2 regions of the Priestia aryabhattai genome follow, and region 1 is predicted to be linked to the other one. Evidence: a T-box and tRNA genes for the amino acid it is inferred to sense, from the RefSeq annotation. Region 1 holds a T-box; the other holds one or more tRNA genes.
The links. A T-box is a leader RNA that pairs with one kind of tRNA and senses whether it is charged. The one in region 1 lies ahead of thrS (threonine--tRNA ligase), so its partner is inferred to be a tRNA-Thr.
Positions count from the first base shown of each region.

Region 2: it has a tRNA-Thr gene. The T-box ahead of thrS (threonine--tRNA ligase) is inferred to sense a tRNA for this amino acid. The anticodon was not compared.

Region 1 covers NZ_JAMBOQ010000002.1:1,041,094-1,046,320, forward strand. Annotated here, with positions in the region: gene M3225_RS12305 (hypothetical protein) at 74-277, shown strand; gene thrS (threonine--tRNA ligase) at 449-1,666, opposite strand; T-box leader at 1,720-1,948, opposite strand; T-box leader at 1,988-2,214, opposite strand; gene M3225_RS12315 (cell wall hydrolase) at 2,845-3,303, opposite strand; partial or broken gene rpsN (30S ribosomal protein S14) at 3,552-3,829, shown strand; gene M3225_RS12325 ((2Fe-2S) ferredoxin domain-containing protein) at 3,923-4,315, shown strand; gene M3225_RS12330 (valine--pyruvate transaminase) at 4,481-5,227, opposite strand, start outside.
Region 2 covers NZ_JAMBOQ010000001.1:304,060-309,286, reverse strand. Annotated here, with positions in the region: gene M3225_RS01615 (DHA2 family efflux MFS transporter permease subunit) at 1-911, shown strand, start outside; gene M3225_RS01610 (aromatic ring-hydroxylating oxygenase subunit alpha) at 945-1,997, opposite strand; tRNA gene M3225_RS01605 (tRNA-Thr) at 2,208-2,280, shown strand; gene M3225_RS01600 (ABC transporter ATP-binding protein) at 2,534-3,484, shown strand; gene M3225_RS01595 (ABC transporter permease/substrate-binding protein) at 3,484-5,007, shown strand; gene M3225_RS01590 (YwaF family protein) at 5,150-5,227, shown strand, end outside.

The DNA.
Region 1 (5,227 bases):
TCCAGATATAAACTCCTGACGTACGTATTATTTAAGGAACTATGAATGTTTTATCTTACCGGGTGTTATAATGATGAAAAATGAAGTGTATGAATGGCGGAAAGAGATGCTTAACTTACTTATTGGCTGTATTTTGTTAGCTTTAGGAGTGTACTTTATGTTTAAATTACTTTTTTATTCTCCTTCTAAAAAGAAGCGAGATCAGCAAAAGGTGAGCAAATTACCTAATGAGAATTCAGCTTCATCCAGCACAAACGATTCGAATGGCATAAGATAAATTTTTTTATAGAATACCGGCATTTGTCTAAGGCAAAAGTTATACCGCTGATATATATTATCTTATACCCTTCTAGTTCAATATTCCCTTCATTTTGGTGTAAGACAAAATGAAGGGAATCACTATCCGACTTAAAAAATCGGATTTTTCTATTTAGTAAGGTGAGTAGTTTCAATAAACTCCGTTTGAATTCATTTCTTTACTCAAGTGTATAGCTGCATCTTCAACACTTATTGTTCCAATATTTTTCTTTCCATGCTTTCGCATGGAAAGAAATTCATTTTCCACTTCTTTATCTCCTATCACGGCCATATAAGGAACTTTCATCATTTCTGCTTCTCGAATTTTCAGACCTATTTTTTCAATGCGATCATCCACCTCAACACGATACCCTTGTGACTCCAGCTCATGTTTCACCTTATATGCATATTCCACATGCGGCGGTGCAATAGGCAATAGCTTGAGTTGAACAGGAGCTAACCAAAGAGGAAATTGACCTTCGTAATGTTCAATCAAGATAGCCATAAATCGTTCAACGGATCCGTATATAGCGCGGTGAATCATTACAGGGCGGTGCGGTTTGTTGTCTTCTCCAATATACATACAGTCAAACTTCTCTGGCATTAAGAAATCAAGCTGAACTGTTCCGCACTGCCAGCTGCGACCTAAGGAATCTAAAATATGAAAATCGATTTTCGGCCCGTAAAAAGCCCCGTCTCCTTCATTTACCTGGTAGTCTAAGCCTTTTTCAATTAACACAGATTGAAGAGACTTTTCTGCTTGGTTCCATGTTTCAATATCCCCCATAAATTTTTCAGGACGTGTGGATAGCTCCACTTTGTAGTCGAAGCCAAAATGTGAATAAAAGTCATGGATAAACGCTAGAATGCGGCTAATCTCAGCTTCTATCTGACTAAGTTCTACGAATAAATGCGCGTCGTCCTGTGTGAATGACCGAACTCTCAGCAATCCGTTTAAAGAGCCTGAAAGCTCATGACGATGAACTAATCCAAGCTCTGCGTATCGAATCGGAAGTTCTCGGTAGCTTCTTCTCTTGCTGTTAAACAATAAAATGGCTCCGGGACAATTCATCGGTTTAATCGCATAGTTTTGTTTGTCAACATTTGAAAAATACATATTCTCATGGTAGTGCTCCCAGTGCCCTGATTGTTCCCAGAGCTCCTGTTTCATCATGAGGGGTGTCTTTATTTCTTGATAGCCTGCTTTGTAATGCTTTTGTTTCCAGTAGTTTTCTAACTCATTTCGAACAATCATTCCATTAGGTAAAAAAAACGGCATTCCAGGAGCTTCTTCCATCGACATAAACAGCTCCAGTTCTTGACCTAATTTTTGGTGATTTCGTTTTTCTGCTTCCATTTGTTTTGACATGTTCATTCCTCCAATATGTTTTTATTCATCAAAAAAACCGCACTCATCCCTAGTGAAGGGACGAATGCGGCCGTGGTACCACCCTAATTCCGTAAAATACCCATACGTATTTTACGCTTAAAAAGATAACGGTTTTACCGGTCGCGGTTTCAGTGTATACACATTCCCCGCTGCAGCTCCAAGGTGGTAAATTCATTTCGTTTTCTAAGGGTTCTCAGCCAGTGACCCTACTCTCTGTAAAGAAAATTCAAAAATGATTCATGTCCTTTTCATTGCTTGTATATTCATTTTTCCCACATAAAAAACCGCACTCGTCCCTAAAGAAGGGACGAATGCGGCCGTGGTACCACCCTAATTCCGTAAAATACCCATACGTATTTTACGCTCAAAAAAGATAACGGTTTTACCGATTGCAGTTTCAGTTATGTACGTTCCCTGCAATAGCTCTAAGGTGGTAAACTAGATGATTTCTTAAGGGCTCTCAGCCAGTGGCCCTATTCTCTGCGAAGAAAACTGCATCTAATTCATGTCCTTTTCATTGCCAAATAATGTTTGTTAGTTGTTAAAAGCGATTATAGTGTATAAATTTAACAGAAGTCAAGAGATATTTTTTATTTTTTAATGTTATAGAATTACCTTATGCTTGAATTTCTAAAAAGTTACTTAGGAATACGCCCACTTAAAAAGTTTTTTATTATAATGTTCATAACTTACTTACGGCGTTATCATAAATTGATTTTATGCTTACTTTACTTTTATTTTAAGGTAAAAGAAGAAAAGCGAGATAAATGTTATGAACCCATATACAGCTCATTCAAATCCTCTATCCGCAACAAAAATATCACAAAACAGCCGAGCACCTGCCAATCCAAAATGCTCTTGGAGACATCTTAAGAAAGCGTATAAAACGAAATAGCGACTTCGGGTAAAACAGAGACTATCGATAATATACTAAAATATTAAATCTTTTTAAATCGCGTAAATATTGGACGAAAATTCATAGGAACTATTTTGTTAGATACATGGACGTGAAAACTCATCTTGCATACTTCATGCTATGTTATTTCTTCTTAAAATTTATTCTAATGCTCTAATAGTGAATATTACTCTACTGTTTATTTTGTATACACAAGTAAAAAAGCTAATGACAGCATGTAGCTAACCATTAGCTTTTTTAGTTATTTTGCAAATACATGATGTCCAATTTTAATTGTTTCTTGTTTTCCGCGAAGCCACTGATCTCCCGTTTTATCAGGGTTAAAGAAGAATAATGAACCTTTTCCTTGACCTTGGAAGTTAATTGCTTCTTCTACAGCTTTTTTTGAACCTTTGTCTGCAGGTTTATTAATTTGACCGTTGCTGACTGGGCTGTACTGACCTTTTTGATAAATAACGCCTTTTACAGTGTCTGGGAATTTGCTGCTGTCGACTCTATTTAATACAACTGTCGCCACGGCTACTTTGCCTGCGTACGACTCTCCTTTGGCTTCAGCTGATACAAGACGAGCTAATAATTCTTTATCATTTTTATTTACTTGAATGTGCTGTTCATGAGCGGGCGCTGCAGCAACTGCTGAGTAACCTGCACCAAAACTTGGGATAAGCATTGCTATAGCAATCACTAGTTTCTTCATCATAAAAATAAAAGCCTCCCTGCTATTTCTTGACGTGGTTCATATGCTAGCAGAAATATAAGAGGCTTTCATTACGAAAAATTATCCAATTACAAAAGAAATTGGATGTTATTATCTTCTTTAAAGGATCTTTAACTTATAAAACTGCACCTTTTATGATTAAGTATTAGTTGCATTTACTTCCTTAGTAGTTTATGATGTAAAAATATAAATAGTAATGATTACGATTTATATGAAATTCTTAAGAAAGGATTGATTATTTTGCTAAAAAATCAAAAATAGCGAAAGAAAAGAACGACAAGCGCTTGTCGAAAAATATGCTGAGTTAAGAAAACAGGTAAAGGAACAGGGAAATTATGATGAACTACGAAAACTCCCAAGAGATTCTTCTCCTACTCGCTTGCATAATCGCTGTGAAGTAACGGGAAGGCCTCGCGGATATTTACGTAAATTTAAACTTTCTAGAATTACTTTTAGAGAGTTAGCTCATAAGGGACAGCTTCCTGGAGTGAAAAAGTCAAGCTGGTAAATTTCTAATCAAGTAAAAGCCTCTCTCTTTGCTAAAAAAGAATTAACACGCTTTTTAAATCGTAATCATTACTTTTTAATAGGAGGAATCAAAGTGGCTACATGGAACTTAGATAAAACGAACCATCACGTTCTCATTTGCAATGGAAGCAGCTGCAATCGAGTTGGAGCCGAAGAAGTTACACAAGCGATTCGAACTGAGATAGCTAATCAAGGGATGGACGAATACATACACACCACTCGCACTCGATGTAATGGAAGATGCCATGATAAATGCGTCGTAATTTCCTATCCAGACGGTATTTGGTATAAAGATATGAAACCTCATGATGCACGAGAGCTTATTAACTCTTTAAAGACAAGTCAACCTTTTGCCGAAAAAATAAGCCATACTTTTTGCGGAGAAGGTTTCCAACGAACAGAAGGTACTGTGAAAGGTATTTCAAAAGAAAAAGAAACAGTCATAAAAGTATCTAAAAAACTTTAATTTACAACAGTGAGAACATGGTACTTATAAAGTTAACCAACTAACAGAGAAACATCATTAAAAATGTATGGTTGTTCTCTCTAATGCACCTATTACTTAATCTAAACAACAAAAGCCGACCTTAGAAAACTGGTCGGCTTTTGTCATCTCTGAATCTTAAAGAAATTATATTGTTTCTATTTGAAATATAAAATCTGAACTGTATATTTCCTTAACTACTGACGAAAGAATATCAATTCCTTTCTTTAACTCCTCATCTGTAGCAGTAAGACTTATGCGAATACACTCCTGATTGTGAGAAGAAGATTGACTACCGTGAAAGAATGACCCTCCTGGTACTACAATCAAGTTTTCCGCTTTTAATTTATTGTATAGATCGTTATCACTGAAAGGCAAACCTTCTAACCAAAGCCAACCAAATAACGAACCTTCTGCTTTGTGCAAATACCAAGGAATATCATCCGGCATACGTGTAGTTAAAAGATTTTTTAAACAGTCATGTTTCTGTTTATAATGAGCTCTTATATAGTTAGTTGAAATTCCAGCTAACTTCCCGCTCTTCAAGGTGTTAACCACCATCCGTTGACCTAGCCTAGAAGAGTGAATCAAAATATTTGATTGAAATGCTTCCATTACTTTTATAAATTCACTTTTTCCTATAGCAATCCCTATTCTCTCTCCAGGCAAACCGGCTTTAGAAAGACTCATGCAGTGAATGATGTTGTCATGTATAATTGGATTCATTTCAACAAAATTGATAGCCGGAAACGGCGGTGCGTACGCTGAGTCAATTAGCAATGGAATGTTATAGTCCTTGCATACTTGGGATATAAACTGTACGGCTTTTTCTGAAAGAATGTTACCGCTTGGATTATTAGGTCTTGATAATACGACAGCTCCGATATCTGGATC
Region 2 (5,227 bases), on a different contig from region 1:
TTGTGTTATCTACAATTGGATTTGGAGGACTTCTATACGGATTTAGCTCAGCAGGAGATAAAGGCTGGGATTCTATGGAAGTGTACGGCACAATTATCGTAGGAGCTGTGGCTCTGATTTTATTTATTACGCGTCAGTTCAAGTTAGAAACACCTATGCTTGAATTCCGCATTTTTAAATATCCAATGTTTGCTTTATCGTCAACGATTTCAATGGTGATCACAATGGCATTATTCTCAGCGATGCTGTTAATGCCAATTTATGTTCAAACCGTACGAGGCATTTCTCCGCTTCATTCAGGACTATTAATGCTTCCGGGTGCGTTATTAATGGGTGTGATGTCACCGATTACCGGAAAATTATTTGATAAATTCGGAGCGCGTGCACTGGCTGTAACGGGTCTAGCTATTACAGCGGTTACGACGTATTTCTTCAGTAACTTAGAGCTTAATACGACGTATACAACGCTCATTACGCTTTACACGCTTCGCATGTTCGGAATGTCTATGGTTATGATGCCGGTTATGACAAACGGGTTAAATCAGCTGCCGCAGCGCTTTAATCCGCATGGTACTGCGATGAATAATACGCTTCAACAAGTATCGGGAGCTATTGGTTCGGCTCTTTTAGTAACGGTGATGTCAAACCGTACAGCTACGCATGCAAAAGAGCTGGCTCAAGATGCAATGAGCGGAGCAGGGTCAGCTAATGCAACGGCAGCCGGGGCAGCTCAAATCAAAGAACAAATTGGGATGCAGGCAATGGTGCAAGGAATTAACGATGCGTTTGCCGTCTCAGTAGTACTAGTGGTGGTTGCATTAATTCTTTCATTGTTTATGAAACGCGCAACGCCAGCAAGTGAAGATGAAGTGGTAAAGGAAAAAGCAGGACGCGAGCAGTTTGCTAAATAAAAAAAAATCCCCGCTTAGACAGCGGGGATTTTTTTAGCTTGTATATCTAAAGCTTAAGCCCATTTTCTTTAATAATTTCCGGTAGCCAATGGACGTTTGATCAGCCATAATATGCGCTTCCATCTGCAGGTCTAAAGGCAAGTCTTCAGGCTTTTGGTTTTCAACCATTTCACGGTCTTCGTCAAAGACGCGAAGATTAAAGTCATACACACCTTCGACACTCGAATCTTTGTCAAAGTTTCGAGCGATTGGCGCGAATAAACGCGTTTCGCGGGCTGAAATAGGAGAGACTGCGTTCATAATCCACAGCTCTGCGCCTTGCGGGAAGTAAACCTTTAATGTAGCTGTAAACGGCGGATAAACATCAAAGACGCGAAGCCATTTAAAATCGGGTGGATTTAAATGCTGCTGTTCTTTAGAATAATTGCTCACGGTGCTCGTATATTCTACATGAAGCCCATAATCTGTTTCGCTTACTTTATATTTAGGCACAAAAGCGTTGTTTCGATCGCCAAACGTGTCCGTGTGAACCCAAGCAAAATGAGCTACGTCTAAAAAGCCTTCCATTTGACGACCGGCTGAACCCATGATATCAAAACTCGGACAAACAATTTGCTGAAAATCAGGGTCATCCCACGCATCGAAATAAGGCAGGTTATCTTGTTCTCCTGTCAGGGAAGTCCACACTAATCCAAATCGTTCAATAACTGGATAGACGGCCATGCACAGGCGGGGAGAAATGTTGGCGTCGGGGTGAGCTGGAATCGACGTGCATGCGCCGTCTGTTGCATAGCGGAAGCCGTGGTAAGGACAGATAATCTCATCATCTTCCACCCAGCCCATGCTAAGCGGTGTACCTCGGTGAACGCATAAATCACGAGCCGCTACAACCTTGTTTGTGGTGCGGTATAGAACTAGATTTACATCTAGTAACTTTACGGACGTTGGTTTCTCTGTTACATCACTACAGCGTGCGACGGGGTACCAATACTTGGCGAGCGTCGTCCAATCTTCTAGGCTGAACGTGCAGTCTCTTGGGTAGGGAGTTGCCGTTTTTGATTTGGTCATGGTTGGTTGTTGTTCCATCTATTTTCTTCCCTTCTTTTGTAAGCTCTTTTACTAAGGGTAATATAGAAAAAGAAAATTCACACAATTTATGTAAGGAGTTCTAACATAAAATATGGAACTTTGTAGAAAGTGCGAATTTCAGAAGACGCAAATTAGAGAATATACCAATAAAAAAATTTAAAAAAGCGCTTCCTAAATGAATTTAAACGTGATATAATTTTCCAAGACGCTGGTGTAGCTCAGTAGGTAGAGCACTTGCATGGTAAGCAAGAGGTCGCAGGTTCGATCCCTGTCGCTAGCATACTAAAAAACCTTCTTTCTTGTTGAAAGGAGGTTTTTTTATTTTTGTTGGCTTTAAAATTATTCTTCCTCACCTTGTGAAAACTTTAACAGTTTGATAGCTTTATTAGGAAGCTGTTAGAAAACATGTGTATCTTTTCCACTAAGTCTTATGAATCATATTTAAAAATATTCTTAAAAGAATGTTTATTGCTTCTAAGTATTGGGTACACGAAACTAGGGGTTAAATTTCAACAGGGAGTGTGAACGATAATTTGATTACGTTTAAGAATGTGTCAAAGCAATACCCAGACGGTACAACTGCCGTGAAAAATATTAATCTAGAAATTAAAGAAGGGGAGTTTTTCGTTTTAATTGGTCCGAGTGGGTGTGGGAAAACAACCACCTTAAAAATGATTAACCGTCTTCATGATATTACCGAAGGAGAACTATACATAAAAGATAAGCTCGTATCGGACCACAACATACATGAGTTACGCTGGAACATTGGTTATGTCTTGCAGCAGATTGCTCTTTTTCCTCATATGACCATTGCCGAAAATATAGCCATTGTACCCGAGATGAAGCATTGGAAGAAAAATAAAATCAAAAAGCGCATTGATGAACTGCTTACCTTGGTAGGACTAGACCCAAAGCAGTATCGAAACCGAAAGCCGTCTGAGCTCTCAGGTGGCCAGCAGCAACGTGTCGGTGTAGCACGTGCCCTCGCAGCTGATCCTCCCGTTATTTTAATGGACGAACCCTTTAGTGCCCTCGATCCGTTAAGCCGCGAACAGCTTCAGCAAGATGTTATTAGCTTAAAAGAAAAAATCAAAAAAACATTTGTGTTTGTTACGCATGATATGAGCGAAGCGATGACGCTTGGAGATCGTATTTGCCTGATGAAAGATGGAGAAATTGTCCAAGTTGGAACGCCGGAAGAATTCATTCAAAAGCCTAAAAATGAATTTGTAAAAACGTTTATTGGAAATCAAGGCAATGCTTTATTTGAGACATTGGATATGTTTGTAAAAAAAAGTGAACAACCAGACGTAGAAGCAACTGAAGAGTTAGCTTCAACCGCCACTGTTCAGCAAGCAATGGACGCCCTTTACGACCATGAAGCAGTAGCCGTGAAAAAAGGGAGCAAGCGCATTGGCGTTGTAACGCGCAAAACTCTATTAGCGTTTCTTTCTGATAAAATGAAAGAAGGAGGAACGCTGTAATGAATACACTGAGCACATTATTAGATCAACGGGGAGACACACTGTTTCAAGCTCTTCTAGAACACATCCAAATTTCAGTACTGGCTCTTGTTATCGCCGTGTTAATTTCAGTGCCGCTCGGGCTGTACTTAACGAGGCATGACCGCATTGCTGAACCTATCATTGGGGTAACAGCCGTACTGCAAACCATTCCTTCACTCGCTTTATTAGGATTACTAATTCCTCTTGTCGGAATTGGAACTTTTCCCGCGGTTATTGCACTGTTTTTATATTCGCTTCTTCCTATTGTACGAAATACATATACCGGAATTAAAGAAGTGGACCCATCTTTAATTGAAGCATCCAAAGCGATGGGGATGAACTCGTGGAGACGATTAATTAAAGTAGAACTTCCTCTTGCACTTCCTGTCATTATGGCTGGAATTCGCACAGCGATGGTACTGATTATTGGTACAGCGACAATCGTGGCTCTTATCGGAGCAGGCGGACTGGGAAGCTTAATTTTGCTTGGTATTGACCGAAGTGATAATAGTTTGATTTTATTAGGAGCCATTCCAGCAGCATTATTAGCGCTTATTTTCGATGGAATTCTGCGAACGATTGAACACTCGGCTAAAAAAGGATCTAAAAAACGCTCGTTCATTATGATTATCGTATTAATACTCATTCTTGTTTCTCCGTTTGCTGCGATGAGCGCAACAAAACCAGACCTTGTTATCGGAGGGAAAATTGGCGCAGAACAAGATATTTTAATTAATATGTACAAAGAATTAATTGAAGATCAAACCGATATGAAAGTAAATCTGCGTTCGTCACTTGGAAAAACGGTATTTGTATTTGAGGCTCTGCGTAACAAGGAGATTGATTTGTACCCTGAGTATACGGGTACAGCCATTGTGACGCATCTAAAGGAACAGCCGGACAGCAAAGATGAAACACAGGTGTACAATCAAGCAAAAGAAGGATTTCAAAAGAAATTCGGCCTTGTCTATTTAGATCCAATGAAGTTTAATAATACGTACACATTGACAGTAACAAAAGAATTTGCAAAAGAAAATAATCTAACGACTATTTCGGATTTGGCAAATGCAAGAGATAAAGTAAAAGCAGGGTTGACGCTTGAGTTTAAAGATCGTGAAGACGGCTATGTAGGCATTCAGAAAGAATATGGCCTTACCTTCCCGAATATTAAAACGATGGAGCCCAAGCTTCGCTATCGCGCTGTAGAAAAAGGCGATATTAACATGCTTGATGCTTACGCAACGGATCCTGAAATCAAACAGTTTGGTTTAAAAGTCTTAAAAGACGACCAGCAGTTCTTCCCTCCGTATCAAGGAGCGCCTGTGCTTCGTGAAGATACGCTAAAAGAGCACCCTGAACTGAAAAAAATCTTAAATCAACTGGGCGGTAAAATCAGTGACGACGAAATGCGTGAAATGAACTATCAAGTAAATGCGAAAGGGAAAACGGCTGAAGAAGTCGCTCATCAATTCTTAGTGAAAAAAGGATTAATTAAAGAATAAAAATGAAAAAAAAGCAATTACAGGCACCAGCTGCTGTGTAATTGCTTTTTTATTGTGAGAAAACTGCGCATTAATGAAAATAAGGTCTTATGAACAAGCTAAAGGTACCGAATTTGTTTTCTGATGGAAGGGAGGCGCCGGTATGAATAGGTTTTTTACGTGTCATCCTGTACAACATTCCTTTCAGCTTTTTTCAGTTGAACATCTTGTAACTTTAGCC